DNA from 4 places in the Desulfovibrio intestinivivus genome. Region 1 is predicted to be linked to each of the others. Evidence: riboswitches for the same ligand, from Rfam matches in the RefSeq annotation. Region 1 holds a riboswitch; each other region holds the start of a gene.
The links. Region 1 has a riboswitch for cobalamin ahead of ACUZ9P_RS05130 (sirohydrochlorin cobaltochelatase). Riboswitches for the same ligand answer to the same signal wherever they lie in the genome.
Positions count from the first base shown of each region.

Region 1 (7,835 bases):
GTCAGCACCTTGGCCTGCACGGTGTCGCCCACCTTGTACAGCTCATTGGGGTGACGCACTTTCTTGGTCCAGGAAATGTCGGAAACGTGGATAAGGCCGTCGATGCCGTCTTCGATGCCAATGAACATGCCGAATTCGGTGATGTTCTTGATGACGCCTTCAAGGACGGTGCCTTCAGGGTACTTTTCAGCAACCAGTTCCCAGGGATTGGGGCGAACCTGCTTCATGCCGAGGCTGATGCGCTTCTTGTCGCCGTCCACGCCCAGGATGACCACTTCGACTTCGTCGCCGGTGTGAACCATCTGGGAAGGATGACGCAGCTTGCGGGTCCAGGACATTTCGGAAATGTGCACCAGGCCTTCAACGCCGGGTTCCAGTTCCACAAATGCGCCGTAGTCAACCAGGTTGGTGACCTTGCCGCTGCACTTAGCCCCTTCGGGGAAGCGGGCGGAGATGTCCTGCCACGGATCGGGCACGAGCTGCTTGAGGCCGAGGGAAACTTTGTTGTTGTCGCGATCAAAGGAAAGCACCTTCAGGGTCAGTTCCTGACCGATGGTGATCATTTCCTTGGGATGGCGAATGCGCTTCCAGCTCATGTCGGTGATGTGTAGCAGGCCGTCGAGGCCGCCGAGGTCAACAAACACGCCGTATTCGGTGATGTTCTTGGCCTTACCGGTAACGATCTGGTTTTCTTCAAGGGTGCGCAGCAGATCCTGGCGTTTGGAATCGCGCTCCTCTTCAAGCAGCACGCGGCGAGAAACGATAACGTTGCTGCGGCGGCGGTTGATCTTGAGCACGCGGAATTCGAATTCCTGGTTGACCAGGGCATCCATATCCGGCACGGGGCGCAGATCCACATGTGAACCGGGCAAAAACGCTTCCACACCGCCGATGTCCACGGTGTAGCCACCCTTGATGCGGCGGACAATGTGGCCCTTGATGACCCGGTTGTTTTCCTGCACGTCTTCGAGCTGGTCGAACACCTGCATGCGCTTGGCTTTCTCGAAAGAAAGAGTGATGGTGCCGTCGTTTTCGTTCTTGCGAACAACGTAAACGTCAACACGATCGCCCACTTTGACGGAAATGTTGCCGGCGGGGTCGCGGAATTCTGCCGCGGGAATCTGCCCTTCGGACTTGAAGTTCACGTCAACAAGCACATTGTCATCATCCACGCGGACGATTTCGCCCTTCGTGATAGAGCCTTCCTCAAGATCGCCGAAATCGGGATTGAGGTAGTTTTCAAGGGCGCTTTCGAAATTGATTTCGTTGTCGTGCCCGGTTTCCAAACCTGCCATATGTCCAGCCTCCAAACATAATTTCCCCATAACAGGGAGGTGCTTTATTATCAGGATTTCATCAGAAGAACAAGAAAAAATACGCGCCAAATCGGCTTTAGCCGCCGAAAAATCGGGATTCCGCGCCGCTTTTGATGGCGCAGCCGTGGCCGCCCGCAAGGGGGATACCCTGCAAGGGCCTGCCTGGCGGGGCTTGCAGGGTATCCCCCCCTTGACTTTTATTGCCGCATGAATTGTTTTGAAAAAGTCGGCGGGGAATTCCGTTAAAATCGGAAACAGTCGCGCTGCGGTAAGAGGGAACGAAGCTTCATCGTTCCGCCACATGGCGGGGCGCTACAGCCAGTCGCGCGAGCGGCGAAGGCGAAGTCTAGGCAAGGGGCGCGAGGCCCCCATGCCCTCAAGTCCGAATATCCTCCGGCATTTCATCCAAACTTAACCCGTCAACGCGCCATTGAGGAGGTTGCCATGCTGCGTACTACGCCGCATTCCATTTTGCATTTTTTCACTCGTACTCTTTTGCCCATTTTTTTGTTGTGCGCCGTCATGGGCGCACCTGTGCTTGCCCCTGCCGCTGAATCCGGCGCGGAGAGCCCCAAGGCCGGAGTGCTGCTGGTGGCCTTTGGCACCAGCGTGCCCGAAGCCCTGGCTTCCATGAAGGCCGTGGATGCGGAGTTCAAGGCCGCTTTTCCCGGTCAGCCTGTGGTGTGGGCCTATACCTCGCAGATTATCCGCAAAAAAATAGCCGCCGAGGGGCATCCCGTGGGCGGCATCAGCGATGGCCTCGCCCAGCTTGCCAAGAATGGCGTCAAGGTCGTGCGCGTACAGTCGCTGCACGTCATGGCGGGCGAGGAGTTCAGCGAGCTTGAACGGGCCGTGCTTATCGATCTGCAAAAAAATTCGGGCCGCTTTGACTCCGTCTTTCTTGGTCGCCCCATGCTGGAATCGAAAAAAGACGCGCAGGAGCTCATTCAGGCCATCAGGGAAGACGTCAAGTCCCTGCGCGGCAAGGATGCAGCCCTGGTGCTCATGGGTCACGGCCAGAGTCATGGCCGCGCGGATCTGACGTTTGAAGGCACACGCGCCGTGTTCCACGATGCGGACAAGCGCGTGTTTATGGCGACAGTCGAGGGCGCACGCAGCGTGGACGATCTGCTGGTGGAACTCAAGGCCGCCAAGGTCAAGAAAGTGGTTATCGAGCCGCTCATGCTGGTGGCTGGCGACCATGCGCACAACGATCTGGCCGGGGATGAAGACGATTCCTGGGCCTCGAAGCTCAAGGCCGCAGGTTTCAAGGTGGAGACCAACCTCAAGGGTTTGGGCCAGATTGCCGGTGCACGCGCCATTCTGGTGCGCCATGCCCGCGAAGCTTTCGATGATCTGACCAAGGAACCCAAGAAGCAGTAGCGGGTCATTGCCTGCGCCGCACATGTGTTGCGGGAGCCGCATAAGCCGGGACAGCGCGCCCGGTTTGTGCGGCTCCCGCGTTTTTGGGCGGGAAAATGCTGAATGCGGGAGGTGCTGCTTCCGGCGTAGGATTTTCGGGAATTTTCGTGGGGTTCAGTGCGCTTGAGTCTGTTTGTGCCTCAAGCCTGGCGGGCCACCAGCCATGCCAGCATGCCGCCCTGCGCCGCAATAGCGGCCGCAAAGGCCAGCCAGCAGCCCCAGAGGGGCAATGCCTTGGGCGCAATGCCCGCAGCCAGCGCCAGCATGCCCTGAAATGCCCGTTTGAGCGGCCACAAAAGCGCCAGCCCCGCCCACACCGAGGCGCTCAGGGTAAAAACCTGCAATTCCTTGATTTCCCACAGCCCCACCAGCGAAGCGTACAGATCCACCTTGCCCGCATTATAGGCATTACCGATGAGTTCCAGCCTGTCCAGAGCCGGGCCGTCAGTGCAGCTTGCGCCAAGAATAAAAAAGATGCCCACAAGCCCGAGAAACAGCAGCAGGAAAAGGCCAAAGGTGCGCATCTGCCAGCGGGAATGCGCTACGCCCGCAAAATCGCCCATGCGTCGCGCAAAAAAATGCAGGGGAATAGCCAGAAGCGGTACAGGAATGATAAGCAGGCCCAACCCTGGCCGCACCAGTGCAAACGCCCCCCCTGCAAGCATAAGATAGCCTGCAAGCGAGATGAAGGATGCGGGTGAGGCGGCAAGGGGCATACGCGCTCCAGTGTCGGCGGTTCTGGCGCGTAGAACAGGGGCGCGCTCGCATTAAATCCTATGCCAAAAAGGGGGAAAGGTCTATGCGGCAAGGGAACTTGCGATAATTTGCCGGGGCGGAGCGCCCGCGCGGCAATGCAGGAGTCCGCCGTCGGGCAAGGGACTGGATTTCGGGCTCAACGTTCTGAGCTGGCACTGGGGGCTAACACACTGAGGCGGCGACTTTAGCCTGATGTTTTGGCCTAGCGTTCGGGCGTGGAGAGAAAGGCGGGCATGCTGGCCGCAGCCCCCCGGCAGGATGCCTCATCAGGGGCAAAGCAGCACAGGATGGCGCACCATGATCCGCCATCGCGCTGTTGCGCCACGCAGCGGTCAAGCTGCCTGTCGGGGCAACTGGCAGCTGGGGCAAGGTCGGGCAGGGCAGCGCGGCAGGCAGCTTCAAGCCGCAGACATTCGGCTTGCGCCTGATACTGCCCCTTTCCCTGATATTTTGCTGTGTTGGCGTGTCGGGCGCACCATGCGGGGCTGTCCACCTCTGCTATCTCTCTCGCGGACGCAGCGGGAGCCAAGAGGCAAAAGGCCAGCAGGCATGCGGCGGCAAAGCCAATGATAAAGGCGCAGGGCAAAAACCCCGCGCCAGTGTAATCAATATGTTTTGCCACGGCCTAGCGCTTGTCCACCACGCGTTTGGATTTGCTGAAGGTACGCGGCAGGCTGGCGTAGTCCGCCACGTTCACGGAAACGCGGGCCATGATGGCCTTGTGCAGGCGGGTTTCAAGCTCATGGGCCAGGGCGGCATCGTTGCCTGCGGTCTGGCCCTGCCCGCGTTCCACGGTGAGGGCCAGATGGTCGAGGGAGCGCTCGTCGCGGGTGAGTTCCACCTGATATTCACCGCCAAGTTCCGCAAACTGGCCGATAACTTCCATGAGCTGACCGGGGTAGATGTTTACGCCACGGTAAATGATCATGTCGTCCGAGCGCCCGAGAATGCGGTCATGGCGCGGCATGGCAAGGCCGCACGAGCATTGACCCGGCAGCAGGCGCGAAAGATCGTGAGTGCGGTAGCGCAGCAGGGGCACGGCCTCCTTGCACAGGCTGGTCACGACCATTTCGCCCACTTCGCCCTCGGCAACTGGCTGCATGGTGGCGGGGTCGAGCACTTCAATGATGAAGAGGTCGGCCCAGTAGTGCAGGCCTTCGTGGGCGTCGCAGTCGATGGCGGTGCCGGGGCCGTACATTTCGGTCATGCCGCCGATGTCGTAACAGCCCTCAAGGCCGAGCTTGCTTTCAATGGCGAGGCGCATCTTTTCACTGCGGGTTTCTGAACCGCAGACCATGCGCTTGAGCTTGATCTTGCCGCGCAGGTCGGCGCGTTCCACTTCTTCTGCCAGCAGCAGGGCCATGGATGCCGTGGCCGTAAAGCCCGTGGCCCCAAGATCCTGCAAAAGCTGCAAGTGCATTTCAAGATTGCCAGGCCCCACAGGCACGGTGAGCATGCCAAGCCGTTCGCTGCCCGCCTGAAAGCCCGCGCCCGCCGTCCACAGGCCGTAGCCCACGGCAAGCTGCATGCGGTCTTCGGGGGTAAAGCCCGCCAGCTCAAAGCAGCGGGCGATCTGGAGGCTGAACGTATCAATGTCGCGCTGGGTGTAGGCGAGAATTTTGCGTTTGCCCGTGGTGCCGCTGGAGGCATGGATGCGCGCCACGTCACGCGGCGGCACGCACAGGAGCGGCAGGGGATAGCCCTCGCGCAGGTCTTCCACGTCGCAGGTGGGCAGGCGGCGCAGGTCGTCCAGGCTTGTGATGTCGTCCGGCTTTAGGCCGCATGCTTCCAGCTTTGCCCTGTACTGGGGCGAATTCCAGGCCTGACGCACGGTGTAGCGCAGACCTTCAAGCTGTTTCTGGCGGATATCCTCATCGGTGAGCTGGGGAATAAAGCGATACGACATGAAGCTCTCCTGATTCCATTGGGGTCATGGGCTTGAAAAGAAAATAAACCACACACTGCGGTTTTTTTGCGCCGCAGGCAAGCCCAAAGGGCGCTGCTGCCTACAGTTTGGCCCCAAGGGCAAACACTTCGCGCACCGAAAGCATGCGCTGTGCCGGTTCGGCGTCCTTTTGCTGTTCCAGCGCCAGCATGAGCAGCACGCGGGCCTTGGCGGGCGAAAGCATGCCGCCGGGCACAAAGCCCTCGTATTCATCAAGGGGCGTTACAGGGCCGGAACCGGTACGGCTGCACCGGATAACGGGGATGCCCCCGGCAATGGCCTGCCGCAGCTCATGGCGCACGGCATCGGGCATGGAACCGTTGCCCATGCCAGCCAGCACTATGCCCGCGCTGCGTTCCACGGAATAGCGCACAAGATCAACAGGCATGCCCGCGCAACCGTAGATCACATCCACGCGAGGCAGATTTTTACGGCCTGCAAGTTCGGCAAAGGTTCCGGCCAGAGCGGGATCTTCCTCCCCGCCGTAGTAAAACTGGGGTTCGCCGTTGATAACACGGCCAAGGCAGCCCGATTCCAGCGCGCGGAAGGCTTCCACATCAAGCGTGGCGACTTTTACAGCCGTGCGGGCCGAGAGCACCCGGCTGTTCATGACCAGCAGCGCGCCGCGCGCCTGCGCCTGGGGGCAGGCCGCCACGGCCACGGCATCGCGTATGTTGATGGGGCCGTCCGCGCTCAGCGAGGTGGAGGGGCGCATGGAGCCGGTCAGCACAACGGGCTTGGGGCTGGCAAGGGTGAGGTGCAGATAGAAGGCCGATTCTTCCAGCGTGTCTGTACCGTGGGTCAGCACCACGCCGCAGATTTCTGGGTCGTCCAGAGCCTTGGCGCACTGCTCGCCCAGCATGGCCCAATGCTCGGGGGTGATGTTCTCGCTGGGCAGGTTGCCGCATTGCACACTGGTGATGCGGGCCACGCCCTCAATGCCGGGCAGGGTTTCGAGCATGCTGTCAACGGTGAGCACCCCCGCCTGATAGCTGATCTGCTCAAGCGGCGTGGGGGCAACGCCCGCAATGGTGCCGCCCGTGGCAATAAGGGCCACCTTGGGCAAGGAGGTTGCGCTGGAACTGGCCGATGACGAAGAATGATTGCTCATGGTGGCTCCTGCGGCGCGCTTTGCCTAGGGACGGCAGGTTGCAGCCGCTTTGTCTTGAACAGTGTGCGCCGCAGCCCAGAGCATGTCTGTCTGCGGTTCGTTGGTATGCGGGCAGATGCTGCGCCCGGCGGGGATAAACCCCATGCGGGCATAAAATGCCAGGGCACGGCTGTTTTTTTCGTACACGGAACAGCGGAGGCTGGCGTTCTTTTGATCGGGAAGTTCAGCCAGCACCTGCTCCTGCACCAGTTCCAGCAGTTGCCGCCCAAGGCCTTTGCCCCACCAGCGAGGCAGCACGAACAATCCCGCCAGATACGTGCTGTTGTCATCCGGTAGGGTTGCGGCAAATGCGGCGGGCTCTCCATCGGCGGTAAGCAATAAAACCTGAGATGAAGGCAGGTAGTGCTCCGCCATAACCGCCCGTTGTCCGCGCCAGAACGCGGCAGGCACAAAGTCATGTCCTGCCAGAGAGGCCGCCAGCCAGATATCGGCGCAGGTCGAGTAATCCTTGGTAGATGCGGCCCTGACTGTTGTTGCAGCCGGGTGTGGTGCGGCATGCCCCGCGTGTGTGTGGAAACGTGTCGTTTTCATGGCCTCCCTCTGCTTAAGCGAGCCAGTGCAGCGCGTCAACCGCCGGGAACGCAGTGCAGTCCCCGCGCTTGTGAAGCCGCGCGCGTTGCTTGGATTTGGAACAACATTGGTGTAGCGTGCCGCAATGGACAAAAAGAAAATACTCCTCGTGTCGTTAGGGCATTTGTCGTGCGATATTAACGGCGGAGCCTTGCCCGCCATACTGCCGTTTTTGCGGTCGGCTTTTGATTTGAGCTATCAGGCCACGGGCGGGCTGATGTTTGCATACTCCTGCCTGTCGTCCATGATCCAGCCGCTGTTCGGCCTGCTTTCAGACAGGTTTTCCAAACCCTGGTTCATCCCCGTGGGCGTGCTGCTGGCGGGCTGCGGCCTCGCGGCCATTGGCTGGATGCCCGGCTACTGGGGGATTTTTGCGGCTATCGGCCTGAGCGGCATTGGGGCGGCCCTGTTCCACCCGGAAGGGGCGCGTTTTGCCAATGCGGTGTCGGGGCAGAACAAGGGCACGGGCATGAGCCTGTTTTCCATTGGCGGCAATGGAGGCTTTGTGCTGGGGCCGCTGCTGGCAACCGCCTGCCTTGGGGCTTTTGGCCTGACGGGAACAACGGTTTTCGCCATACTGGCCGTGATAACGGCGAGCATCTTGGTGTGGTCCATCGCCCGCATGGGCGCTACCAAAAAAGTGGGCGCGGCGGCA
Region 1 is NZ_JBRBQT010000001.1:1,213,096-1,220,930, forward strand. It holds gene ACUZ9P_RS05125 (30S ribosomal protein S1) at 1-1,295, opposite strand, end outside; cobalamin riboswitch at 1,512-1,732, shown strand; gene ACUZ9P_RS05130 (sirohydrochlorin cobaltochelatase) at 1,761-2,699, shown strand; gene ACUZ9P_RS05135 (hypothetical protein) at 2,879-3,454, opposite strand; gene ACUZ9P_RS05140 (hypothetical protein) at 3,697-4,116, opposite strand; gene ACUZ9P_RS05145 (phenylacetate--CoA ligase family protein) at 4,120-5,400, opposite strand; gene ACUZ9P_RS05150 (asparaginase) at 5,501-6,550, opposite strand; gene ACUZ9P_RS05155 (GNAT family N-acetyltransferase) at 6,575-7,141, opposite strand; gene ACUZ9P_RS05160 (MFS transporter) at 7,266-7,835, shown strand, end outside.

Region 2 (7,835 bases), 1.3 Mb from region 1:
GCCAAGGCGGGCCTGCAAACCTTTACCGTGTCCCTGACCGGCCCGGCCCGGTTCAATGCCGATTATTTCTCCATGCTGGGCGAGGTTCTGGGCAAGCCCCGCTTTGAAGCCAAGGAAATCAAGCGTGAAGCGGAAAACATGAAGGCCGCCATCCGCCAGCGGGCAGACAGGCCCACCTCCTTCCTGTTCTCGCGCGTGAATCCCTTCATCTTCCCCGGCGGGCAGCCCTACGGCTACGACAGCCTGGGGACGGAAGCGAACCTTTCCAAGTTTACGCCCAAGGATGTACGCTCGTTCTGGGACAAGCAGCTCGTGCAGCCCTGGGTGCTGGCAGTGGCAGGCGATTTTGACCGCGAGGCCGTGCTGGCCTTTGCCCGCACATTGCCCGCGCCAGACAAAAAGGATTTCTCCTTGCCCGCCCCCTCGTGGGGTGATGCCCGCAACCTTGATCTGCATCTGCCGGGGCGCAATCAGGCCCACGTGCTCCAGATGTTCAAGGCTGTGCCCTACACCAGCCCGGACGCCCCGGCACTCATGCTTTTGCAGTCTGTGCTTTCCGGGCAGAGCGGCCTGCTGTTCAGCCAGATGCGCGATGAGCAGGGCCTTGGGTACACGGTCACGGCATTTTACCGCGCCATGCCTCAGGCTGGCATGATGGCTTTTTATATTGGCACTACGCCTGACAAGGTGGCGCAGGCGCGTGAAGGCTTTGCCAAGATTATTGCTGATATCAAGGCAAAACCCCTGCCTACGGAACTGCTCGAGGCCGGGGCCAACCGCCTGCTTGGCGAATACTACCGCGACAAGCAAAGCCTTGATTCCCGCGCGGGCGTGGCCGCCACAGACGCCGTGCTGGGCCTGCCCCGCGATTTCAGCAAGTCGCTCATCGACAAAGCAGCCAAGCTGACCCCTGCGGATATTCAGGCTGTGGCGCAGAAGTATCTGGACGACAAGAACCTCTACAACATGATCCTGCTGCCGTAGGCGGCGTTTCGGGTTTATTGACGGGCTGCATCGGGTATCCGATTGCGCTTCCCTGCAAATTGGCGGTGGAAGCGGAGTTGGGCCGATGCGGCCCCTTGTGTTGCTTGGCTGTTACGAAATGCTCAATCACTGTTTGCGCGTACAAAAAAAGTTTTTATAAACGATATCTTCGGCAAGGGGCGGGCAAATAAAAATGTCAAGTCCGAGGTAAGTCCCCTTACGTGGGGGAGGCCGTCTTGAAAACCCGGCGTGGGTAGAGTAAGTTCTTGTCTGCGTTACGGGAACTGCTTTCTGAGGAAAGCTCGCCAGGTATCGGCTGCGGTCGCAGTGCCGGTGCCTGGGCGGCAGCGCCATGCGGGCATGATGCCTGAATTCATGACGAAATGTTCCAGCAACGCCAATCAAAGCCACACATGTTGCGGGTCAGGTTGCCTGATCTGGCTCTAGTCAGGGCGAACTTTTTTGTTCCCGCCCTCACTGTTTTGCGGCCTTGATGTAGTGAAAAAATGGGCAGGCAAGAAAATTCAATAGTGAATTCGCAGTGTTGCTACGGCACTAGGAGAGCTTTTTTGCGTGCATTTATTGACAGGGTGCAATTCTTTTGAGATTTTCTAGACATTGAAAGCGCCATGGAGCTTAATAGGGAATTCCCGTGAAATTCGGGAGCGGACCCGCCGCCGTGTGCCTGTTCAAAACCGCTTTTCCTCGCGTGTCACTGGATAAAACCGGGAAGGCCGAAAAGCGGCAGGCAAGCCGGAAGACCTACTTTCAACCGTTCTAAGAAAGTGGAGCATCTGCAACGGGCTTTTGCAGATGAACCGTCAGAAAAAGGCCATTGATGGCCTCTCCGCCCGTTTTGTTCGGGCGCCCTTTTTGTTCATAGCCCACACGTTTGGAGCGAAGTTCATGCTCGCCAGCATTATTAAGCGCGACGGCACGGAAGTGCCTTTTGATTCGGTCAAGATTCTCAATGCCATCACCAAGGCCAATCAGGCAGTTGGCGGTGAAGACATGTCCCCCACTGACCTGCTGTTTGTCACCGAAAAGGTGTGCAAAAAGCTGGAGTCGCGCTGCCTCAAGCATGTGGAAGAAATTCAGGATGTTGTTGAAGAAACCCTGATTCAGTACGACTACGCCAAAAGCGCCAAGGCTTACATTCTGTACCGGGCCGAGCATACGAAAATCCGTAATGCGGAATCGTATCTCATGGATATCTATAAAAAACTTACGTATTCCCCGGCCCTGCAGGAAGACATCAAGCGCGAGAACGCCAATATCGATGGCGATACGGCCATGGGCACCATGCTCAAGTATGGTTCCGAGGGCTCAAAATTCTTCATCGATAACTACATTCTGCCCAAGGATGCATCTGCCGCGCATCTTAACGGCGATATCCACATTCACGACAAAGATTTTTACATGCTCACGGAAACGTGCTGCCAGATTGACCTTATCCCCCTGTTTAAAAATGGTTTTTCCACGGGGCACGGGCATTTGCGCGAGCCCAATTCCATTGAGAGCTACTCGGCCCTTGCCTGCATTGCCATTCAGGCCAACCAGAATGAAATGCACGGCGGCCAGAGTGTGCCGCATTTTGACTTTGCCATGGCCGAAGGCGTTATCAAAACCTACCGCAAGGAATATGAGCGCGCCTTTGCCGCCTTTTTGCGCATTGCCCAGAATCTGGAAGAGCAGGCAGCCATTGACGCCGCCAGAGAAACCATCGCACTGTTGCCCGAAGGCCCACGCCTTGGCACCTGCGATGCCTTTGGAGAAGCTCTTGTGGCGGCTGCCCCCGAGGCCCAGCGCGAACTTGTAACGCGCGCGCATGCCTATGCTGCCGGCGAAGCCTTCAAATACACAGAGCGCCGCACCTATCAGGCCATGGAAGCCCTGATCCACAACCTGAACACCATGAATTCCCGCGCAGGCGCGCAGGTGCCTTTCAGCTCCATCAACTACGGCACGGATGTTTCTGCCGAGGGCCGCATAGTTGTCAAAAACTTGCTGCGCGCCACCAAGGCCGGGCTTGGCAATGGGGAAACCTCCATTTTCCCCGTGCAGATTTTCAAGGTGAAGTCCGGGGTCAACTATAATCCCGAAGATCCCAACTACGATCTTTTCAAGCAGGCTATGGATGTTTCCGCCATGCGGCTCTTCCCCAATTTCAGCTTTCTTGATGCGCCGTACAACCTCCAGTACTACCATCCGGACGACTATAATACGGAAGTGGCGTACATGGGCTGCCGCACACGTGTGCTTGGCAACGTGTACGACAAGGACAGGCAGGTTACGTGCGGTCGCGGTAATCTGAGCTTTACGTCCATCAACCTTCCCCGGCTTGGGCTGGATGCGCGCGGTGATATCAGCCGTTTCTACGCTCTGCTGGACGACAAGATCGATCTGGTGTTCCGCCAGTTGCTGCACCGGCTCAAGATCCAGAGCGCCAAAAAGGTGCGTAACTATCCCTTCCTCATGGGCGAGGGCATCTGGCTTGATTCCGACAAACTGGGTTGGGACGACAGCATTGAAGAAGTGCTCAAGCACGGCACACTGACCGTGGGCTTTATCGGCCTTGCCGAAACGCTCAAGGCTCTTGTGGGCCAGCACCACGGCGAAAGCGAAGATGCCCAGAAGCTTGGCATTGAGATTGTTACGCATCTGCGCAAGCGGTGCGATGACGAAGCTGAAAAGACAGGGCTCAATTTTTCACTCATCGCCACCCCGGCGGAAAGCCTGAGCGGGCGCTTTGTCAATCTCGACAAGGAAAAGTTCGGCAGCATCCCCGGCATCACTGACAGGGATTACTACACCAACTCGTTCCACGTGCCGGTGTACTGCCCCATCAAGGCCTTTAAAAAGATACAGATCGAGGCTCCGTACCACGCGCTGACCAATGCGGGCCACATCACCTATGTGGAGCTGGATGGCGATACCTGCAAAAACCTTGAGGCCTTTGAGAGCATCATCCGTTTTATGCACGATAATGGCGTTGGCTACGGCTCCATCAACCATCCCCTGGATCGCGACCCTGTCTGCGGCTATGTGGGTGTGATCAATGGCGCCTGCCCCCGTTGCGGCCGTAAGGAAGGCGAAGGCGTGAGTGCCGAGCTGCTTAAAGAACTGCGTAAAAAATACCCGCACACCCCCAAGTGGGACTAGCGGTCATATACAATTTTCATCAACTTTTGCTGATAGAACAAGGAGAGCGAAAATGCTAATGAAATCGCGTCTGTTCGAGGAAACCAAGCCCGCGCAGAAACTTGTGGGCCAGGATGTGGGTTTTGAACGTACCCGCCGCATCACCGGTTACCTTGTGGGAACGCTTGACCGTTTCAACAACGCCAAGCGCTCGGAAGAGCGCGATCGTGTCAAGCATGCCTGAATCCGGTAATGCCGGGGTCATGCGGCTGTCAGGCATTGTGGAAGAATCCATAGTGGACGGCCCGGGCCTGAGGTATGTCTTGTTCACGCAGGGTTGCCCGCATCACTGCAAAGGGTGCCACAATCCGCAGACGCACGACTTTGAGGGCGGCTTTCCGTTTACGGCGGAGGCCGCCCTTGCCCAGCTTGGGGAGAACCCTCTCCTGGCGGGCGTGACGCTGTCTGGCGGGGAGCCCTTTGAGCAGGCCCAGGCGCTCTGCGCCGTGGCCGAGGGTGTACAGGCCATGCGCAAAAATGTGATCACCTACACGGGGTACACATTCGAAGCCCTGCTTGCCCGCAATGACTCTTGGACAAACCGGCTGCTGGAACTGACGGATGTTCTTGTGGATGGCCCCTATGTGGAAAGCCTCCGCGACCTTGAGCTGCAGTTCAGGGGCAGTTCAAACCAGCGCCTCCTTGACCGCGCTGCCCGAGAACGAATAGCGGCAGAACTGCTCAGCCGTTGAACTTTTTGCGAGTCCTGACAGTTTGCTCTGCCGATCGCGTCTGTTCCCCGCTTTTAGCGGGGTTTTTTATTGGGGTTTGGCCGCAGAAGGCTTACTGCTCTGGTGTGGGCTTTGTGCCGGTCACATATGAGGCAAAACCCACATCCATCTGCTGTATATGATCCACCAGCCAGGTTTTCAGGTATTCCAGCAGGGCAATATCAATAAAAGCCTTGTCGTCAAGCACGGCCTCCCTGAGTTCTGTCACTGTTTTTCTGAAACTCTGGTGTACTTCAATGTGCCGTGCTGTGAGCGGATAAGCCGTGCGGCTGAAGAATATTTCTTCTGTGGCAAAATGGCTAAAGGCATAGCCCGTCAGATCATCAAGAATTTCGAGCAGCAGACTTTTATCGCAGCCTTTCTGCATTCCACGGTGTAGTTTGTTGATGTACGAAAGCAAGAGCTTGTGCTGGCCGTCAATGACGGGAATGTTCGTGTTGTAGCGGCTATCCCAGGGGAAGGCCTCTGCAAGCGTAGTATCTGCTTCGTCTTTGTCAGTGTCAGCTGTGCCCAAAAGCTGGCTGGCGTGCAGCAATATGCATTCGCTATGGTGGAGCACCGCAGAAAGGTCAAGAATTTGCTCCGTGATGTGCGGGCGGTCCACAGGTAACACACTGCCCGCATCAGCAGCTGTAGCCAGGTCATTCAATTCAGATTGGGCTTTGCGCAGCGCCGCAAGGGCAGTCTGCTGCGTCTGCATGTCCACAACGCGCCTTTCGCGCAGTTCCTGAATTTCCTGCCGGAGTTTGGCTGCTGTTTCGCGCGCCTCGGCAAGATCGTGGCGAAGCGTGGCCTCTCTGGCATTGAGGCTGTCTTCCAGAGCGCGCACAACATCGCAGGCCGTGGGTATGGACGGAATTTCAGCGCAGCCTGGCTGCGCGAGGGCAGCTACGACTGTGCGCAAGGGAAGCAGGAGGTAGCGGTAGAGCAGCACAAGGCCGCAGAAGGAAAAAATCAGGGAGAGGACAACAGCAAGCCGAGAAAAGGGCGGGGTGAGCTGCATGGCGATAATGCCAGCCAAGGGAGCAATAATCAGAAAAATGATTGGAACGCCCATGATTCCCCCCGTCAGTGGGTATGGCTACCCAGTTCAAGGTTGCCTGGCAGCCTTGGCCGCCTCATCGCACAGCCTGCGCATAACCACAAAGTTTGCTGCAGCCTTGCGCTGGGCGCGTATGCGCTCTTTGTTGACGCGTAGCACATTATCGGCCAGGAGCGCTACCACGCCGTTGTCCAGATAGCCGAGTTCCGCCATGGATGCGATGATTTTCATGGCTTCGGCCAGAGGCATGCCGTTGCGGTAGGGGCGGTCTTCTGTGAGGGCTGTAAATACATCCGCTACGGCGATGATACGCACAGGGAGCGTCAGGCTGCTTCCTTCAATATTGTGGGGATAGCCAGTGCCGTCAATGCGTTCGTGGTGTCTGCCTCCCCATTCCCGTACGCAGGTAAAACCGGGTATGGAACCCAGCAAATCCATGCTGATTTCAGCATGTTTCTGAATTTCCTGCACTTCTTCAGGCGTGAGCGCCGCTGGTTTTTCCAGAATTTCGAGCGGCACCGCGAGTTTGCCAATGTCATGCAGCAGACCGGCCACAAACATGGTTGTGAGATCGTCGGCATCGGCCATGCGGGTCAGCCTGAGCAGCATGCGCGCCGTATAGGCCACGCCAAGGGAGTGGGTGGCTGTAAAGGGGCTTTTGGAGTCAATGGTTTGCGAAAAAAGCCCGCACAGTTCCACAAGCTGCACCGGGCCAAGAATCACAGAGCCAAATGCCGTAGCCAGGTATTCTTCCATGCGCTCGTGGCTGCCCAGAAGCGCTGAAATTTCCGCATCATGAGCGAGGGTTGCCAGCGCTTCAAGGCAGGCTGGGGCGTATTCCCTGTCTCTTGCCTGCAGGGTGAGGCAGATGCTGTGCAGGTCAGAAGTCTGCTTGCCGCGCAGGGCCACGTCAACCCGGTCAGCCATGTGAATACAATTGGCTGGCAGTGAATGCTGGTCGGATGCCTCATAGCTGCACCATTCCGTATGGTGATGCAGCACCATGTCGCATACAGGCGTGGGCAGCCCTGCTGTTTTGCAAAAGGCCCAGCCAGCCCGGCAGTGCAGGGCTTTGTTGCGCTCAAATATGAGGTCGCGCGTATCGCTTTTGAGCGGCACTGCCCCAATATCGTGCAGCATGCTGGCCATAAGCATGTATTTGCGCGTGGTGCGGGGTAACCGCATGCGTTCGGCAATAACCTGGCTCAAAAAGGCAACCCGCAGATGATGTCCGGCAAGAAGCGGCGTGACCATGTCCAGCGCACGCGAAAAACCCATCAGCAGATCAAAAAGGCGAATTGAACGCATGAAACCTCACTCTCACCAATCGGGACAGATATTCAAAGTAAAATGATAGGACAACCGGCCCCTGGAGGCAAGAGGCTCATTTGCGTAGCGACCGAAAGAAAGAGTACTCTTTTGCATCATGGGTGCAACCAGAGCCGTATGTTACAATTGCGCAGAATTTTTGCCGCAGACGTAAATGTGCCGCACCCGGATGAGTGCGGCACGTAATCTAAAGGTATTGAAATCTGCGCCAATTGTTGCTTGAGCCAGGATTAATCCTTGAAAGGAGAAATCATGCGCAGGGTTTTGATGACATCAGGGAAGTTCTGGATGACAAAGTCCACTTCTTCCTGCGTGGTGTAGCGGGAGAGGGAAAGGCGGATGGAGCCGTGGGCGTATGTAAAGGGCACACCCATGGCGCGCAGTACATGCGAAGGTTCAAGGCTGCCAGAGGTGCAGGCAGACCCGGAGCTTGCACAGATGCCGAACCTGTCGAGCATGAGCAGGATGGCTTCGCCTTCCACATTTTTAAATGCAATATTGGTGGTGTTGGGCAGGCGGTTATCCACATCGCCGTTCACCATGCAGTC
Region 2 is NZ_JBRBQT010000001.1:2,531,359-2,539,193, forward strand. It holds gene ACUZ9P_RS10885 (M16 family metallopeptidase) at 1-984, shown strand, start outside; cobalamin riboswitch at 1,590-1,768, shown strand; gene ACUZ9P_RS10890 (anaerobic ribonucleoside triphosphate reductase) at 1,891-4,146, shown strand; gene nrdD (anaerobic ribonucleoside-triphosphate reductase) at 4,199-4,369, shown strand; gene nrdG (anaerobic ribonucleoside-triphosphate reductase activating protein) at 4,362-4,877, shown strand; gene ACUZ9P_RS10905 (bacteriohemerythrin) at 4,969-5,973, opposite strand; gene ACUZ9P_RS10910 (HD-GYP domain-containing protein) at 6,007-7,266, opposite strand; gene nifS (cysteine desulfurase NifS) at 7,518-7,835, opposite strand, start outside.
Region 2: linked by a shared signal. The riboswitch ahead of ACUZ9P_RS10890 (anaerobic ribonucleoside triphosphate reductase) and the one ahead of ACUZ9P_RS05130 (sirohydrochlorin cobaltochelatase) in region 1 are both predicted to bind cobalamin.

Region 3 (7,835 bases), 1.2 Mb from region 1:
GGCTTCGTTTATGCTACCGTTTTTGAAGTCGCGCCGGGTTTTGCGTATTTCTGCCGTTTGAGGAAACGACCCGATGGTCGTAGTGGGCAGGGGAGGCAAGGCAAGCCAGCCTTGCGCTTTTTTGCGGGCGGGATAGCTGGATTGGCGGTGCAGTTGCGAAGGGGCGACGGCGGCAACCCGCTGCCGCACAGTTTCAACATACTGATCGGGATGCGCTGCGGCATCATGCGGGTCTGCCGTATTGCGCTGCAATCCTTCGGAATTAGCCTGTTCCGCAATTTTCCCAAGGTTTGCAACTTCCGCACATTTTTGCACCGCAAAGGCCATGCGGTGACGGATATGGTCTGGCAGGGCTGTTTCTGCCTCCAGATCCACGGGCGAGTGCAGCAAGGAGCAGCTTGAGCCGACAAGAATCCGTTCGCTGCCCAAAGCCGCTGTTGCTTGCGCAATGCACGGCAATATCCGGGCAAAATCCGTCTTCCAGATATTACGCCCGTTCACTGCTCCAAGCGAAAGCGCCATATTATCAGGGATGGCGGCCATGATTTTGCCCAGCTCATCCCTGCCGCGTACCATATCCACATGCAGCACCGCGCAGCCGGAATCCACCGCCAGCGCGAGATTTTTTTCAAGCGGCCCAAAGTATGTTGTGAGCATCAGCCTGTTGCCGCAGGCGGCGTTGAGACCCGCGTATATTTCGGTAAAGCGCCTGACCGCAGCCGGGGGCAGCAACTCTGTGCTCAGCACGGGTTCTTCTATCTGGATACTGTCGCAGAGAGGGGCGAGCGAGGCCAGCAGATTGGCGTACACCAAGACAATGCTCTCAAGGCGCGACCATTTGTGTGCCTCGTGCCGCGATTTTGCCAGCGTCAGCCAGGTAAAAGGCCCGATCATGGCTGGCTTGGGCGCAAAGCCCAGATCCCGGGCCAGGAGCGTGTCTGCCAGTACAGGATGCTTACCCTCCTGCCAGGGCGCATCGCCTTCAAATTCTGGTACAAGGTAGTGGTAGTTGGTGTCGAACCACTTGGTCATTTCCAAGGGCGGAACATTGCGCAGGGCGTCACCCCGCGCAAGGCTGAAGTATCTCTCTAGCGGTGAGTCGGCCTTGTCCGCGGCAAACCTTGCGGGCACTGCACCGAGCATGCAAGTGATATCGAGCATGCGGTCATAAAGCGAAAAATCTCCGGTGGTCACATAAGCAAGGCCAGCATCGCGCTGGATGCGCCAGTGTCGCTTTTTCAGGTCGTTTGCGACTTCAATAAGGGATTGGGCGGAACGGGTACCGTCCCAGAAAGACTCAAGGGCTTGTTTCAGCTCTCTTTGTCTGCCGATTGATGGAAACCCGAGAATGTGGGTTTTCATGGGGATGCTCCTTTCAATAGAAGTTGAAAGGGCAGTCCATTTCACGTTCGTCCAGAACAGGATGCGGGGCATCCGTCAGGCCGGGCATTTGCCTGTACGCGAGACAGTACTGCCGTGCTGCGCCAATCGCAGCAATTGTGACAAGTCGTCTCCTGGCTTCCGGCCTGTGGCAGTCTGGCCTTCCCATTTGCAATTGCAAACAGTGACCATGACCCAGGTAAATGCCGGTTACAGTGGCGCGCCCGCGGCAGATTTTCACTGCCTTCCGTTTCTAATCACAATATCTGGATAAATTGATATATAGTTTTGTTCTTTTCGTCAACAGTCGCCTTTGTGCAATACCCACATGCTGTGGCCTAAAATCGCCCCCCTAAAGATATGCATTGAAAGGTAGTGCTCCTGCCATAGGAGCACCAGAATGAAGCGGAGCAGATTCATAGAAGAGCAGAGTAGTGGGATAGCGGGCCTATGCACAGATGGTTGTATCCGGTGCTATTGCTTGTTTTCCCATTCAGGTTCCTCCCTGGTTTCGGGCAAAGTATCCTGCTCGAACAGGCCGAACTTTTTCATTTTTCTCCAAAGCGTAGCGCGCCCAATGCCCAACCGGAGCGCAGTTTCTTTTCTGTTTCCGCCGCATTGCCGCAACATGTCGCGCAGGGCGCGTGCTTCCAGAGCATAAAGGCTGGCGGCAGAGGAGTCCTGTTGGCTGACAACTGGGGCAACGTCGTTTGAGCATGTCTGTTCGTATGGGTGACAGCTGCGCAGGGAATCGGCCATGATGTCTTCAGAAAGCACACCATGCGTGGCAATAACCATGGCTCGCTCCAGAACATTGGCCAGTTGCCGTACATTGCCCGGCCAGGGGATAGTTTCCAGAAGCGCCATTCCCCGTGGATCTATTCTTGGCATGGGTTTGTGCTGTTCTTTGGATTTTCTGTGCAGTATGAACCGCGCCAGCAGGCCGACATCCCCCAAGCGTTCCACCAGCGGGGGAAGCTCCAGAATGAGCACCGCCAGTCTGTAGTACAGGTCTTCCCTGAACCTTCCCGCCTGAACTTCTTTCGCCAGATTGCGGTTGGTGGCCGCGATAATGCGCACATCCACCGGCGTTACCTTGTTGTCGCCCACGCGCGAAACCTCTTTTTCCTGTAGGACTCGCAGCAGGCGACATTGCAGGGGTAAAGGCATTTCGCTTATTTCATCCAGAAAAATGGTGCCGCAGTGGGCCATTTCAAAAAGACCCATTTTGCCGCTTTCGCTGGCACCAGTGAACGCCCCCCGCACATAGCCGAACAGCTCGCTCTCAAGCAGGTTTTCTGGCAGAGCGGCGCAGTTTACGGCCACAAAGGGGCTGTCTGCCCTGGCGCTGGCATTGTGGATAGACTGCGCAAATAGCTCCTTGCCTGTTCCTGTTTTGCCGTAAATGAGGACAGTGCTTTCGGACTGCGCATAGGTAAAGGCCCGCTTTTTTGCTTTTTCCAGTGATTCCGATTTTCCCACCACATCGGCAAAGGTGCTTTTGGCCACATGCCCAGAATCACGTACCCGTTTGCGCACCCGCTGCTCCAGAGACTGGATGCGCCGCACTTCCTGCAACGTAAGCACCGCGCCCCGGCTGTGCCCGTTCACGTGGATGGGCACACTGGTAACAGCCAGAGAATTGCCGCCTATCAGGCATACCTCGGAGGCTTGCTCGTTTTCAGGCGTCTGGATGCAGGATTCCCAGGGCATGCCCAAAACCTCGCGCACGTCGCGCCCCACCACATCTTGCCGCCGCAGGCCAAGCAGCTCAAGGCCGATGCGGTTTATCTCAGAAATATGCCCCGAGGCATCAATGCCGATAATGCCATCGTTGATGGAGTTGAGCAGGGCATTAATTGTGCCGAGGCGCAGGTCTTTTTCCTTCTGGAGCGAAACAATGCGCTTGCCCTCTTCAATGGCGTCCTGAATGACGCGCGGATCCATGTCGATGTGTACGCCCTGCGCGCCAAGAGCCCGTGCGGCGTTTACCACGGGCGAGCCGCCCACAAAGGCCTTTACGCCTCTGGCAATGAGCTGCCGCAGTCTTTCCGATATATCGGCAAGATCCGTCAGGGTTTCCACAATCACCGGTTTTTCAAAAAAATCCTTTAGGGCAAGAGCGTTGTAGGTGAAGGATTCAAATCCCACCACCGCGATTTTATCCGCAAGGCCAAAGGCGCGGTTGACCGCGCGCAGCATGTCCACGCTCGTATACCTTAGCTCCAGCACATGCGTTTTGAGGGCTTCTTTAAGCAGGGCAGCCGTGCCGCCGTTGCTGACTACAACCATGGCCTGCCCCTGGTCGATATGGCTTTGGGCAAGGCGCACTGCATCTTCCAGCGCTGCTTCATAAACAAGAAAGCTCTCGCCGATGCGGCTGAAAATGTTGCTGATAGTGTTGGTAATCGGTTCGCTTGGGGTGATGAACAGAATGTCTTCCCTGCGGATATGAACCATGGACGTCTCCATCTGCAAATTGTTTCCTTTTGATACATGGTATATCAAGTGAAACATAAATGAAACAGATAGATGCAACACATCATTCTGAACCCGCCGGTATTCTGGAGGTAGCCTGAAGGATGAATACTGTTTTAGTATTGTAATACGCTGTAATTAATGAGTTTTTTAAGGTGTGTGCGCCTGTCTGCAACCACTGGACTCTACTGGCATGTCTCTTGCTTTTTGGCGCAAGAATGCATTCGCCATGTTTCATAGGGAGGACACCATGAGAGTTCATGTCATAGAACCCATAGACGAAAGCGCCATGCGCAAACTGCGTGCTGTGGCGGAAGTAGTGGCGTGGGATGATCCGGAAAAAAACGACCTTTCCCGAGCGGATGCGGTCATTGTGCGCGCCGCGTCCGTCACGCGCGAGCAGATTCTTGCTGCACCGGGGCTGAAGGTTATCGGCAAGCACGGCGTTGGCGTGAACGCCATTGATCTGGTCACAGCCAAGGAGCGGGGCATACCTGTTGTGTATACCCCGCTGAGCAACGTAAATTCAGTAGCCGAACTGGTTTTTGGCTTTATTCTCGCCACTGCCCGCAAGCTGCGCGACAATATGGAGCACATACGCCGAGGGGCAGAGCGCATAGCCCCCGCAACTCTTACAGGCCTTGAGATTTCCGGGAAGTCGCTTGGTCTTGTAGGCTTCGGCAATATAGGTTCACGCGTGGCGCAGATTGCCGTGAATGGGTTCGGCATGGAGGTTCATGCCTACGACCCCTATATGAAAGGGGCCACAGCGAAGGAGCGCGGCGTGCACTTGCATGAAACTCTTGAAAGCATGCTGTGCGAGGCAGACTACATCAGCGTGAGCGTACCACTTACCGAAACGACCAGAGGCCTCATAGGCTCCGCGCAGTTTGCCTGCTGCAAGCCCACGGCCGTTATCGTCAGCACCGCGCGCGGCGGGGTTATTGACGAATCTGCCCTTTATGAGGCCTTGGTGCGCAAGACTATTTACGGCGCTGCCAGCGACGTATTTGTGCAGGAACCCCCCACCATGGAAAATCCTCTCCTGCAATTACCCAACTTTATTGGCACCCTGCATATAGGCGGCAGTACGCACGAATCGCTTGTGCGCGTTGGCAATACGGTTGTGGACGATGTGCTTGCCGTGTTGCACGGTGAAAAACCGCTCTATCCCTATGCGGTATAGCTTTTTGTTTTAGCCTGTTACCGAAAAGGATTCCGCTATGACTCAGACGGATACAACCTCGCCGGTTGAAGAACAAAAGTTGCGTGAAGCAAAAAAGGCCACTGCGGCCGCCGCATTCGGTACCTTTTTGGAATATTATGATTTTTCAGTATACGGTTACTGCGCCGCCCGCATATCCAAGGAATTTTTTCCCAGCGACAATCCCACGGTTTCATTGCTCTCCACCTTGGCCGTGTTTGGTCTGGCCTTTATTGTCCGGCCTTTGGGCGGCCTGTTTTTCGGGCACATCGGTGACCGCTACGGGCGAAAATTTTCGCTTGTGGCTACGGTGGTGCTTATCGGTGTGGCCTGTACGGCCATCGGCTGCCTGCCCACCTACGATCAGATAGGCATTGCTGCGCCTATCCTGCTGATTCTTTGCCGCATATTGCAAGGATTTTCCGCCGGGGGCGAGATAGGCAGCGCGGCTTCGTACATTCGTGAATGGGCACCCGCAGAACGCCGCTCCCTGTATCTTTCCTTTGTGCCCAGCGTGGCCAATTTGGGCAAGGCCGGGGCCGCTGGCCTTACCGGACTGGCCGCCTATCTGTTTGTTGGCGAAAGCGCAAGCTGGGCCTGGCGTGTACCCTTTCTGGTGGCCATGCCCCTCATGCTCGGTTGCCTCTGGATGCGTCTCAAAATCGAGGATACTCCCGATTTCACCAACATGAAGAATGAGGGCAAGCTTTCTGAGGCCCCCATTAAGGAGCTGATAGGTCAGTACCCTGCTTCACTGTGCAAGCTGTTCATGTACTCTCTGGTTCAGAATGTGGGCACGTATTGCGGTACCGTGTATGTCGCCATCTATATGCGCACAGTGCTGAAAATGCCTGCCACCGAAGTTGGTTTTATCGTGCTGATAGCCGTGACCTGCGCGGCCCTCTTCATACCCGTGTTCGGCCTCATCACAGACCGCGTAGGCCCTGTTAAAACGCTGGTGGCCTGCTACGTCTGCTATATTGTGCTGAGCTATCCCTGCTACTCAATAATGGGCAAGAGCTTTGGCATGGCCATATTTGCACTGGTTACCACCATGATCCCTTATGCCCTGTGCCAGGCTGGGTCATATTCCATGTACCCGGAGCTGTTGCCGCCCCGCGTGCGCAGCACAGGGGTTTCCTTCGGGCATAGCATGGGGGCTGTTTTGGGCGGGGCCACCACTCCGTTTCTGGCCACGTGGCTCATCTCCAAGTTCAACGACATCATGATTCCCGCTTACATCCTCATTTTTGTGGGTGCGCTGGGCCTGGTTAACCTGCTGATTCTCAAGAAGGCCGACCCCGCTGAAGGGCGTCGGTTCCGCTAATGGCCTTTCTTTAAACAACAGTACGCGGAGAAATATATGGAACTTTTTGATTGCACTCTTCGTGACGGCGGCAATGTGCTTGGCAACGGGTTTCCGGCTGATCTGACGGAACTAATACTGAAAGGGCTTGTTGATTGCGGCGTACGGTATATCGAATACGGCAATGCCAATGGCATTGCCGCGGGCGAAGAGCAGGGCAAGGTTGCCCCGCTGACCGATGCCCAATACATGGCTCTGGCCAAGCCGCTGGTGGGTAAGGCTCGTTTGGGTATGTTCATTCTCGCTGGCAACGCTACGGAAGCACGTGTGGCGGCGGCCGCAGAGGCTGGCCTGAGTTTTTTGCGCGTAGGGGCCAATGCTGGTGATGCCGACAATGCGCGTCAGGCCGTTGAACTGGTAAAAAAGCATAAGCTCGAGGCCTGCTATTCACTGATGAAGGCCTACGTGCTCAGCCCTGATGCGCTGGCCGATGAGGCCGCGCGATTGCAGGATATGGGAGTGGATATGGTGACCATTATGGATTCTGCAGGAACCATGATGCCGGATGAAGTCTGCAGCTATGTAAAGAAAATGGTGCGACGGGTGAGTATTCCCGTAGGTTTCCATGGGCATAACAATCTGGGTATGTCCGTGCCCAACGCAGTTGCGGCTTTCAGGGAAGGTGCCGCCATAATCGACTGTGGTTTGATGGGCATGGCTCGCAGCGCGGGTAATTTGGCAACGGAGATCGCGGTAGCCGTTTTTGACCGGCTCGGGGTTCGCACGGCTGATCTGAATGTTCTTTTGCAGTTTATTGATGAAAAGCTTGCGCCCGCCATGGAGAAACACAATTACAGGGCGCCTGTCGTGCCCCTTGATCTGGTGTTTGGCCTTGCGGGATGTCATTCTTCCAATACTGCGGCATTGCGCGAAGCTTCAAAGGAGTATGGCGTGGATATCTTCCGCCTTACCATGGCCGTTTCTGCTGAAAACCGCAAAAATCCTTCCAAGGATCTCATAAAACAGCACGCATCCAAGCTTGCTGCTGCGCGTTGCCTGTAGGGCTTGCGCCCGTCCTTGCACGGCGGTTCCTGGCGTGATCTTTTTTTTGATGTGTGCAACCGTCTTATGTTATGCAGTAAAAAGCGGGGGCCGCGCCGTTCATTGCGTGGCCCCCGCGGGTGGGACATCTTCAGCGGTGTTGCAGGGTGCGAGGGAGCACCTTGGCAATATCCACAGGCTAGTAGCTGTTTTTTTTACCGGTAGTTCCGGAAAGGTTTTTGTAGGTGGCCAGCGCATTGTCCATGGCATCGATAAAGAGCATAGTGTCAACGGCAACGGCAACAAATGTTGCGCCCCATTCAACGCATTTGCGCGCCATGACCGGATCCACGGCGAGAATGCCGGGGGCTTTGCCCTTCTCGCGAATGCGGCGGATTGTACGCTCAATTATTGCCGTAACTTCCG
Region 3 is NZ_JBRBQT010000001.1:2,423,038-2,430,872, forward strand. It holds gene metE (5-methyltetrahydropteroyltriglutamate--homocysteine S-methyltransferase) at 1-1,362, opposite strand, end outside; cobalamin riboswitch at 1,485-1,657, opposite strand; gene ACUZ9P_RS10510 (sigma 54-interacting transcriptional regulator) at 1,855-3,840, opposite strand; gene ACUZ9P_RS10515 (hydroxyacid dehydrogenase) at 4,109-5,044, shown strand; gene ACUZ9P_RS10520 (MFS transporter) at 5,082-6,389, shown strand; gene ACUZ9P_RS10525 (4-hydroxy-2-oxovalerate aldolase) at 6,426-7,430, shown strand; gene ACUZ9P_RS10530 (aldolase/citrate lyase family protein) at 7,609-7,835, opposite strand, start outside.
Region 3: linked by a shared signal. The riboswitch ahead of metE (5-methyltetrahydropteroyltriglutamate--homocysteine S-methyltransferase) and the one ahead of ACUZ9P_RS05130 (sirohydrochlorin cobaltochelatase) in region 1 are both predicted to bind cobalamin.

Region 4 (7,835 bases), 720 kb from region 1:
GCTCAATCTCGCGCAGGGTGTCGCGCTTGTGGTTCAGCAGATACAGGGCCAGTTCCGGGCTTGCCGGATATACGCATTTTTCCTTGGGCTCTGCGCTGACCGTGCGGCGCAGTTCGCGCAGGGCCTGCAATGCCTGCCATTCGATATTGCGGCGCATGCCTGTGCCGCCGCAGGCGGGGCAAGGCTCAAGGGAGATGGCTAAAGCCGAGGAGCCCGTGCGCTGACGCACCAGTTCCAACAGACCAAAGGAACTCATGCGGGCAACATCGTGGCGGGCACGGTCATTCTTCATGGCAGTGCGCAGGGTTTTTTCCACTTCAAGCACGTGTTTTTTGTCGCGCATTTCAATGAAGTCGATAACCACCTGTCCGCCGATGTCGCGCAGCTTGAGATGGCGGGCAATGGCTTCAGCGGCTTCCATATTGGTTTTGTGCGCCATGGCTTCAAAGTTGCCCTTGCCGGAAATTTTACCCGAGTTGATGTCGATGGCCATGAGGGCTTCTGTCTGGTCAAACACCAGACGTCCACCAGAGGGCAGCAGCACCTCGCGCGAATAAATCTGCTCCAGCTGGCGGCGCAGATTAAAGCGCTCCCACATGGGCGTGCGCATGTCGGTGTGCACCCGCACAAGATCTTTACGGCGGGGGAACAGCAGGTTCACCGTGTCGCGTACGCTCTGCGCCACTTCATCATTATCAACCCAGATTTCGCACACGTCCTCAGTCAGATAGTCGCGCACGGCGCGCTCTGAAAGGCCCGGCTCCTGATATATGAGGGTCGGGGCGGAAACCTCGGTAGCCTTCTTGCGGATATCGCGCCAGACACGCTTGAGATACTGCAAATCGTTCTTGAGCGTTGTCTTGGTGGTTCCGGCGCTGACAGTACGCACAATGACGCCAAGTCCCTGACCGGGGTCAATGCCATTCATCATTTCGCGCAGGCGCGAACGCTCCTCGTCGTCATCCACCTTGCGGGAAACGCCGATCTGATCCTGCCCCGGCGTAAGCACAAGGAAGCGCCCGGCAAGGGAAAGCCATGTGGTCAAAAATGCGCCCTTGCTGCCGGTGGGTTCTTTGACCACCTGCACCAGCACTTCCTGACCAGCCTTCAGCACCTTTTGAATGGGCGGAAATTTCTTGCCCTTGGAGGGTTCGTGGTGGGCCAGCCAGTATTCGGGATGCACCTCGTCAATCTGGAGGAATCCGTTTTTGCCAGCACCGTAGCTGACAAAGGCCGCCTGAAGGTTGGTGTCGATATTGTGGATGACGCCCTTGTAAATATTGCCCTTGATTTTGCGCTGGTGCAGCATGTCCAGATAGTATTCCAGCAACTGACCGTCTTCAGCCAGGGCCACTTCTACCTGTTCGCCGGGCAGCACGCTGATGAACATGCGCCGCCTGCCCTTGGGGGCTTCGGCAGGAGCCTTGCCAGCAGTGGCGGCAGTGGCGGGCTTGTTGCTCTCAGCGGATTTGCTGCTTTCGGCAGGCTTGCCGTTTTCTGGCTTATTCTGTTGCTGCTGAGGCCTGGCCTGTTTGGCGGGCTTGTTCTGCCTGGGGGCGTTCTGGGGGCGCGTATCCTGCGCGCGGCTGGCCTGTTCCGGCGCGTCATCGGGCAGATCGAGAGCCTCGTCATCATCGTCGAGGGAGGCCGTGCTGGCCATATCCTCGGCGGCTTGCGCGTCATCCTGCCCGTTCAGTTCTTTTTTGCGGTTGCGGCCACGCCCGCCACGACGTCCACGCCGATTCTTGCGGCGTGGGCCATCCCCGGCAGCAGCCTCGCCGGAGGCCGGAGCGGAACCGCTTTCAGCGGCCTGTTCTGCATCCTGTTCCGTCTGGTCGGCGGTCTTGTCTGTGGTCTGGCTCGCGTTTTGGTCGGCAGCCTGTCTGGGGCTTTGAGCGCGTTCCGCTGCGGGGGCGTTCTGGCTCGGCGCAGCTTCTGCGGGCTTGTCTGAAATTTGTTCCGGCGGCTGTTTTGCGCTCAATTCTGCTGTTTTGGCAGTGGCTTGAGCCACCGGGGCCGGGCTTGTGAGGGCCGCAGAAGCCGCAGGCTTATCTGCTGTGGGGCTTGCGGCCTTGGGGGCTGTGTTTGCAGGCGCTGCGCCAATTATCGGAGCAGTTACCTGAACAGTGCTTTTTGCCGTGGCTTTTGCGGGCCGACCTTTGGGAGCCTTTGCGGCGGCGGGCTTTTGGGGAACGGCAGATTTTTGCTGTGCGGCTTCCTGCCTGGAGCTATCAGAAGCTTCCGCCGTTTTGACCGTCGCCGTGGCTTCCGCTGCGCTGGCTTCTGTTGCCTTGCCCTTGCGGGGCGTTGCGGTTTTGCCCGCAGCTTTGGCAGGAGCCTTGCCCGGAGTTTTGGCAGAAGATTTGCTCGCTGTTTTGCCAGCGGCCTTGGGGGCCTCAACAGCAGTGGCAGCGTCTGACTTGGGCGCTACGGCATCTGCCGTGCTGCCAGAAATTTCTTTGGGGGCGTCAGCCGTTTTTTTAGCTTTGGCGGCAGTCGTCTTTGCTGTTTTGCCCGCACTACGGCCTGTGGCCTTGGCGGCTTTTGATGCCGTGGTCTTGGATGAAGCTGATTCGGCCTGGGCGGCCTTGGAATCGGAACCGCTTTTAGAATCAGAGGAATCCTTGGCGGGCGTGGATTCGGAGGATTGGGACGCGGTTTTGCCGGGAGCTGTTTTGCCAGAGGTTGGCTTGGCGGCTGGCTTGGCTTTGCTGCGTGTTGTGGTTGAACGTTTGGGTTTGGAAACTTCCTGCGACGATGCATCCGTGGCTGGCTGTGAAGCGGCCACGGGGGTGTCTTGATCTATCATGAAAATCCTTTTGCTGCGGGGCGCTGAGCCTCCGCGAAAATTTCAGCCAGCATGCAACGCATTTACGGGAATGTGCCGTACTTGCTCCGCCGCAGCGCCAACAAGGCGCGCGAAGGCGGCAGCATGCTAATCCGCTTTTTGGAGAGTACGTTTTTTTTGAAAATATGCAAGCGGGCAAGGGACGGGCCGGAAAATGCGGGCGATGAGAGCTGCATCCTGTCATGATAACATGCTGCGGAGGCAGAAGAAAAACTGCGGGTGAGGGTGTGGGGCCGGGGCAAGGGCCACATCTGCCGAATCACATCATTGCAATGCGTTCCGGCAGATGCGGCAGACAAAAATTAGTCTTCAAGCATCTTGAGTTCGGCGGAGAGCTGGCCCGAATTGGAGCGCAGCAGCACGTAGCCGCCCTGCGCCAGCATGCCGGGGTTGACCACAAGGGTGCGGCCCACGCGGTCCATGGCCCGCGATTCGTGGATATGCCCGCACAGGCAGATGTCCGGCTGGGCTTCTTCAAGAAATTCGCGCACGGCTGTGGAACCCACGTGAATGCCGCCGGGGATCATGTCGCACGCGGTATCCTTGGGTGGATTGTGCGAAACAAGCACGCTGTGCGGATAGTGGCGGGCTTTTTGCCAGCAGGTTTCAAGCCACGCGGAAAATGCGGATTCCGGAAATTCGCTCGGCGTGCCAAAGGGCGTAAATGTGGAGGCTCCAACGCCAAAAATGGCGATTTCGGGCGTAAGCTCACGGGTGACGGCGTGGAGGTTCCAGCCTTTTTCGCTCAGCCACTGGTCAACTTCAGGCCTGTCCATGTTGCCGATCTGGGCCAGCACGGGGATGTCGTGGACGCACAGGGCGTTCATGACATGCTCTGCCTGCTTGACGCCGCCGGTGATGGTCAGGTCGCCGGTAACGATAATGCCGTCAGCCTGCGAGAGTTCCGGTATCTGGGCAAAACGTTCAGGTTCGTCGTGGATGTCGCCCACGGCGATCCAGAGAAAATCCTGAGAGTCGGCGCTTGGCATGGTGTTGCTTCCTTTGTTACAGTGGCGCAGGTGTTGAGAATGCCACACATTGCACTACAAGGAAAGAGCCGCTTGCCCTCCAATGCCACGTCCCCCGCGCCTGTGCCGCCCAGCCAGCCAGTGAACCAGCCGGACGCTCCGCCAACGTGTTTGGCGGGCAATCTTTCTGGCGAGCTGCCCGATGCTACGGCTCAGGCCAGAAACGATGTGCGTAAAGTTATGCGCCATCTGCGGGCGGAGCAGTCGCTCCAGTTGGCCGAAATCCGTAGCGAAGCGGCCCAGAGCAGACTGATGGAATCCATCCTGTGGAAGAATGCCCGCTCCGTGGCCCTCTATGTGGGGGTTAGGGGCGAGCTTGGTACGCAAGCCCTGCTGCGCGCGGCATGGCAGGCCGGTATGCTCGTGTGGCTGCCGCGTGTGCGGCGCAGCGAACCGGGATTTATGGATTTTGTGGCGTGCAGCGGCCCGGATCATTTGCGGCCCGGCCCCCTGGGTCTGCTTGAACCGCGCGATTCCCTGCCCGGTTTCGGGCCGGAAGCTGCGGGCGGCAGTGGCGCAGGGGCACACCCCCTTGCCCCCGACCTTGCGCTCCTGCCCGGCGTGGCCTTTGATCTCACTGGCGGACGCCTGGGCTATGGCGGCGGCTATTACGACCGCTTTCTGGAAAAAGGATTCACCTGCCCCCGCGTGGGCCTGTGCTTTGAATTTCAGCTTGTGGAATCCCTGCCCCTGGCCCCCTGGGACCAGCGGGTCAACTATATATGTACTGAAGAGCGTATGCTGTGTCTGTAAGCTATATCCCCTTTGTATTTCCCGGTGTTCCGCAGGTGCGCTGCGCCTTTCAGACCCGCGCCGGAGGCGTGAGCCTTGGCGAGTTTGGCGGCGGCAACATTGCTTTTACCGTGCAGGATAACCCCGAGCACGTCATTGCCAACCGCCGCAGCATGCTGGAAGGCCTGCGCCCGCAGGGCATGACCGCCTGGGCCGAGCTGATGCAGGTGCACGGCGATGGTTTTGTTTTTGAGCCGGAAGCCGTGGCCTGCGAAACAGCCGTTACGGCGGAAGGCGACGGCATGGCCACAGCGCGTCCCGGCCTTGGGCTGCTCATCAAAACGGCAGATTGCCAGCCCATCCTCATTGCCCACAAAAGCGGTGCATATATCGCCGCCATGCATGCGGGCTGGCGCGGCAACCGCTGCGATTTCCCCATCACGGGCGTGGCCCGCTTCTGCGAGCGTTACGGCCTTGAACCGCACGATCTGTTGGCTGTGCGCGGCCCCAGCCTTGGGCCGGGCAAGGCGGAATTTGTCAATTTTGACAAGGAGTGGGGCGATCCTTACCTGCCCTGGTTTGACGCCAGCAGCAAAACCATGGATTTGTGGGGTCTCACGCGGCACCAGCTTGAGCGCGCGGGCCTTTTGTCACGCAACATCTATGGGCTGGACATCTGCACCGCCAGCAACAACGAGCAGTTTTTTTCCTACCGCTGCGCCAGACGCTCGGGCCGTCAGGCCAGCCTTGTGTGGATAGCAGCCTGAGCCATTGACAGGCCGCAAGGCCACGCCTAGAGTGTTGGCGGCATTGGTAGCCGGGTAGACCGGCTTGAAAAGGGAATCCCGTGAAAAACGGGAGCGGACCCGCCGCCGTAAGGTTCTTAACCTTGCTCCATCTTGCGCCACTGGAAACGGGAAGGCCGGAGCAGGGGAACCAAGCCGGAAGACCTGCCATGCCCCAAGGTGCGCAGTCATGGAATGACGGCACCACGGTGCGGCATTGGCCGCCCCACGGCAACGGGTTTTTGCCGGCAGGACAGAGGAAATACGGGCCTCTTCCACCACGAGTGGAAGAGGCTTTTTTTATGCCCGTGTGGCGCAGGCCACCACTGGGCAAGGGTCTGACCCCTGAGGTCAGCCAACGCTTTGGCCCGCGTTCGCCCCCGCAGGCTACGGCCAGAGGGCTGGCATGACCAGAACGACCGAATCTTCTCCTTCCTCCTACCCGCAATCCCGCAGGCTGTGGCCGGTTTTTACCGGTCTTGTGGTCGTGTGGCTTGTTTCGCTGCCGCTGGCCTGTTTGCCGGGGCCTGTGCCCTTGAGCGCGCAGAGCGTGTTTCGCGCTTTGGCGGCATTGGCAGGCTTTGCGCCTGCGCCTGATGATCCGGCCCTGACCGGGGTTGTGGTGAGCATCCGGCTTGCCCGGGTGTGTCTGGCCGCCCTGTGCGGCGGCGCTCTGGCTATGGCCGGGGCGGCATTGCAGGGCGTGTTGCGCAATCCGTTGGCTGATCCCTTTACTCTGGGCATTTCCGCCGGGGCTGCCTGCGGGGCCAGCATGGCTATAGCCCTTGGCGGGCCGCTGGTGGTCATGCTGGGGAGTATTTCGTGGTTGGGCAATGTGCCTGGGCTGGCTGGCTTCAGTCATGCCGGGCTGGTGGCCCCTGCTGCCCTGATCGGCGCGCTGGCAGCTCTTGGCTGCGCACTGTGGCTGGGGCGCGGCGACGGCGCGTTCAGCCGGGAGAGCGTTATTCTTGCGGGCATTGCCGTGGCCGCATTTTTGGGGGCGCTGGTGGCCCTTGTGAAGGCCCTCAACGAGGAATCCGTAACCAGCATCGTGTTCTGGATCATGGGTTCCTTTCAGGGCCGGGGCTGGAGCAGTCTGCCCCTCTTGCTGGCAACCCTTGTACCGGGATTGCTGGCAACGGCCTTTGGCTGGCGCTCCCTGGACGTACTTGCCCTTGGCGATGAGCAGGCCGCTCAGACAGGCCTTGATGTGGGCCGCGCCCGCCTGTGGCTGCTGGCCGGAGCAAGCTGCATGACCGCTGGCTGCGTGGCCGTGGCCGGGGTGATCGGATTTGTGGGGCTGGTGGTGCCGCACGTGTTGCGTTTGCTGCTGGGCTGGGGGCACGGCCCCTTGCTGGCTGCGGCCTTTTTCGGCGGTGGTGTGCTGCTGGTCTGGGCGGATGTGCTGGCCCGTTGCGTGCTTTCTGGTGGGCAGGAATTGCCCGTGGGCGTGGTCACGGCCTTGCTTGGCGGGCCGTTTTTTGCCCTGCTGGTGCGGAGGCGCTGATGCTGCGGCCTGACCAAGATATTCGCCATGAGGGGCGCACAGCACCGCCTGTGCTGCGTATTGCCGGGGTGCGCGCCGGATACGGCGGGCAGAGCGTGCTGCACGAGGCGGGCTTTACCCTGCACGCCGGGGAGTGCGCCGCCCTGCTTGGCCCCAATGGCAGCGGCAAAACAACGCTGCTGCGCGTCCTTTCTGGGGTGCTGATGCCGCAGGCTGGCGCCATTGAGATTCAGGGGCGTCCGCTGGCGGCATTGAAGCCGCGCGAGCGCGCCCGCATGGTGGCGGTGGTGCCGCAGCGGGGGCAGTTGCCGCAGGGCCTTACCGCACGGCAGATGGTGCTGCTCGGGCGTTTTGCCCATCTTTCGTGGCTAGGGGCCTACGGGCGGGAAGACTATGCGGCGGCAGACCGGGCGCTTGAAGAAACCGGGGCCGCGCCGCTGGCACAGCGCAGGCTCACAGAACTTTCGGGCGGCGAGCTGCAAAGGGTTTTGCTTGCCCGCGCCCTTGCGCAGGAAAGCCCGCTCCTGCTGCTGGACGAACTGGCCGCAGGGCTGGACTGGGCGCGCATGGTTGATCTGTTCGACCTGCTTGAGCGCCGCCGCGCCGCCGGAGCCTGCGTGCTCATGGCCGTGCACGACTGCAATCTGGCCGCCCTCTATGCCACGCGTCTTATGGGGCTGCGGGACGGAAATCTGGTTTTTGACGGGCCGGTAGCAAAGGTTTTTACAGAGGAGAATCTCGGTGCGCTTTACAACATACCCATCTGCGTGTTGCCCCACCCTCGGTGGGGGCTGCCTCAGGCCCTGCTTGCCAGCGCAACAGGCCCGTGGAGCGGGGGAAAATCTGCTGTCCCGGCGGCCTCTGTTGATGACGTTGTGTCTGATGTTCAGTCTGGTTCTATTCCCGGCAGGAGCGCAGGCGGCTAACTCTGAAAA
Region 4 is NZ_JBRBQT010000001.1:492,545-500,379, reverse strand. It holds gene ACUZ9P_RS02090 (Rne/Rng family ribonuclease) at 1-2,809, opposite strand, end outside; gene ACUZ9P_RS02085 (metallophosphoesterase) at 3,151-3,837, opposite strand; gene ACUZ9P_RS02080 (5-formyltetrahydrofolate cyclo-ligase) at 3,877-4,629, shown strand; gene ACUZ9P_RS02075 (polyphenol oxidase family protein) at 4,620-5,375, shown strand; cobalamin riboswitch at 5,402-5,580, shown strand; gene ACUZ9P_RS02070 (FecCD family ABC transporter permease) at 5,800-6,900, shown strand; gene ACUZ9P_RS02065 (ABC transporter ATP-binding protein) at 6,900-7,826, shown strand; gene ACUZ9P_RS02060 (ABC transporter substrate-binding protein) at 7,783-7,835, shown strand, end outside.
Region 4: linked by a shared signal. The riboswitch ahead of ACUZ9P_RS02070 (FecCD family ABC transporter permease) and the one ahead of ACUZ9P_RS05130 (sirohydrochlorin cobaltochelatase) in region 1 are both predicted to bind cobalamin.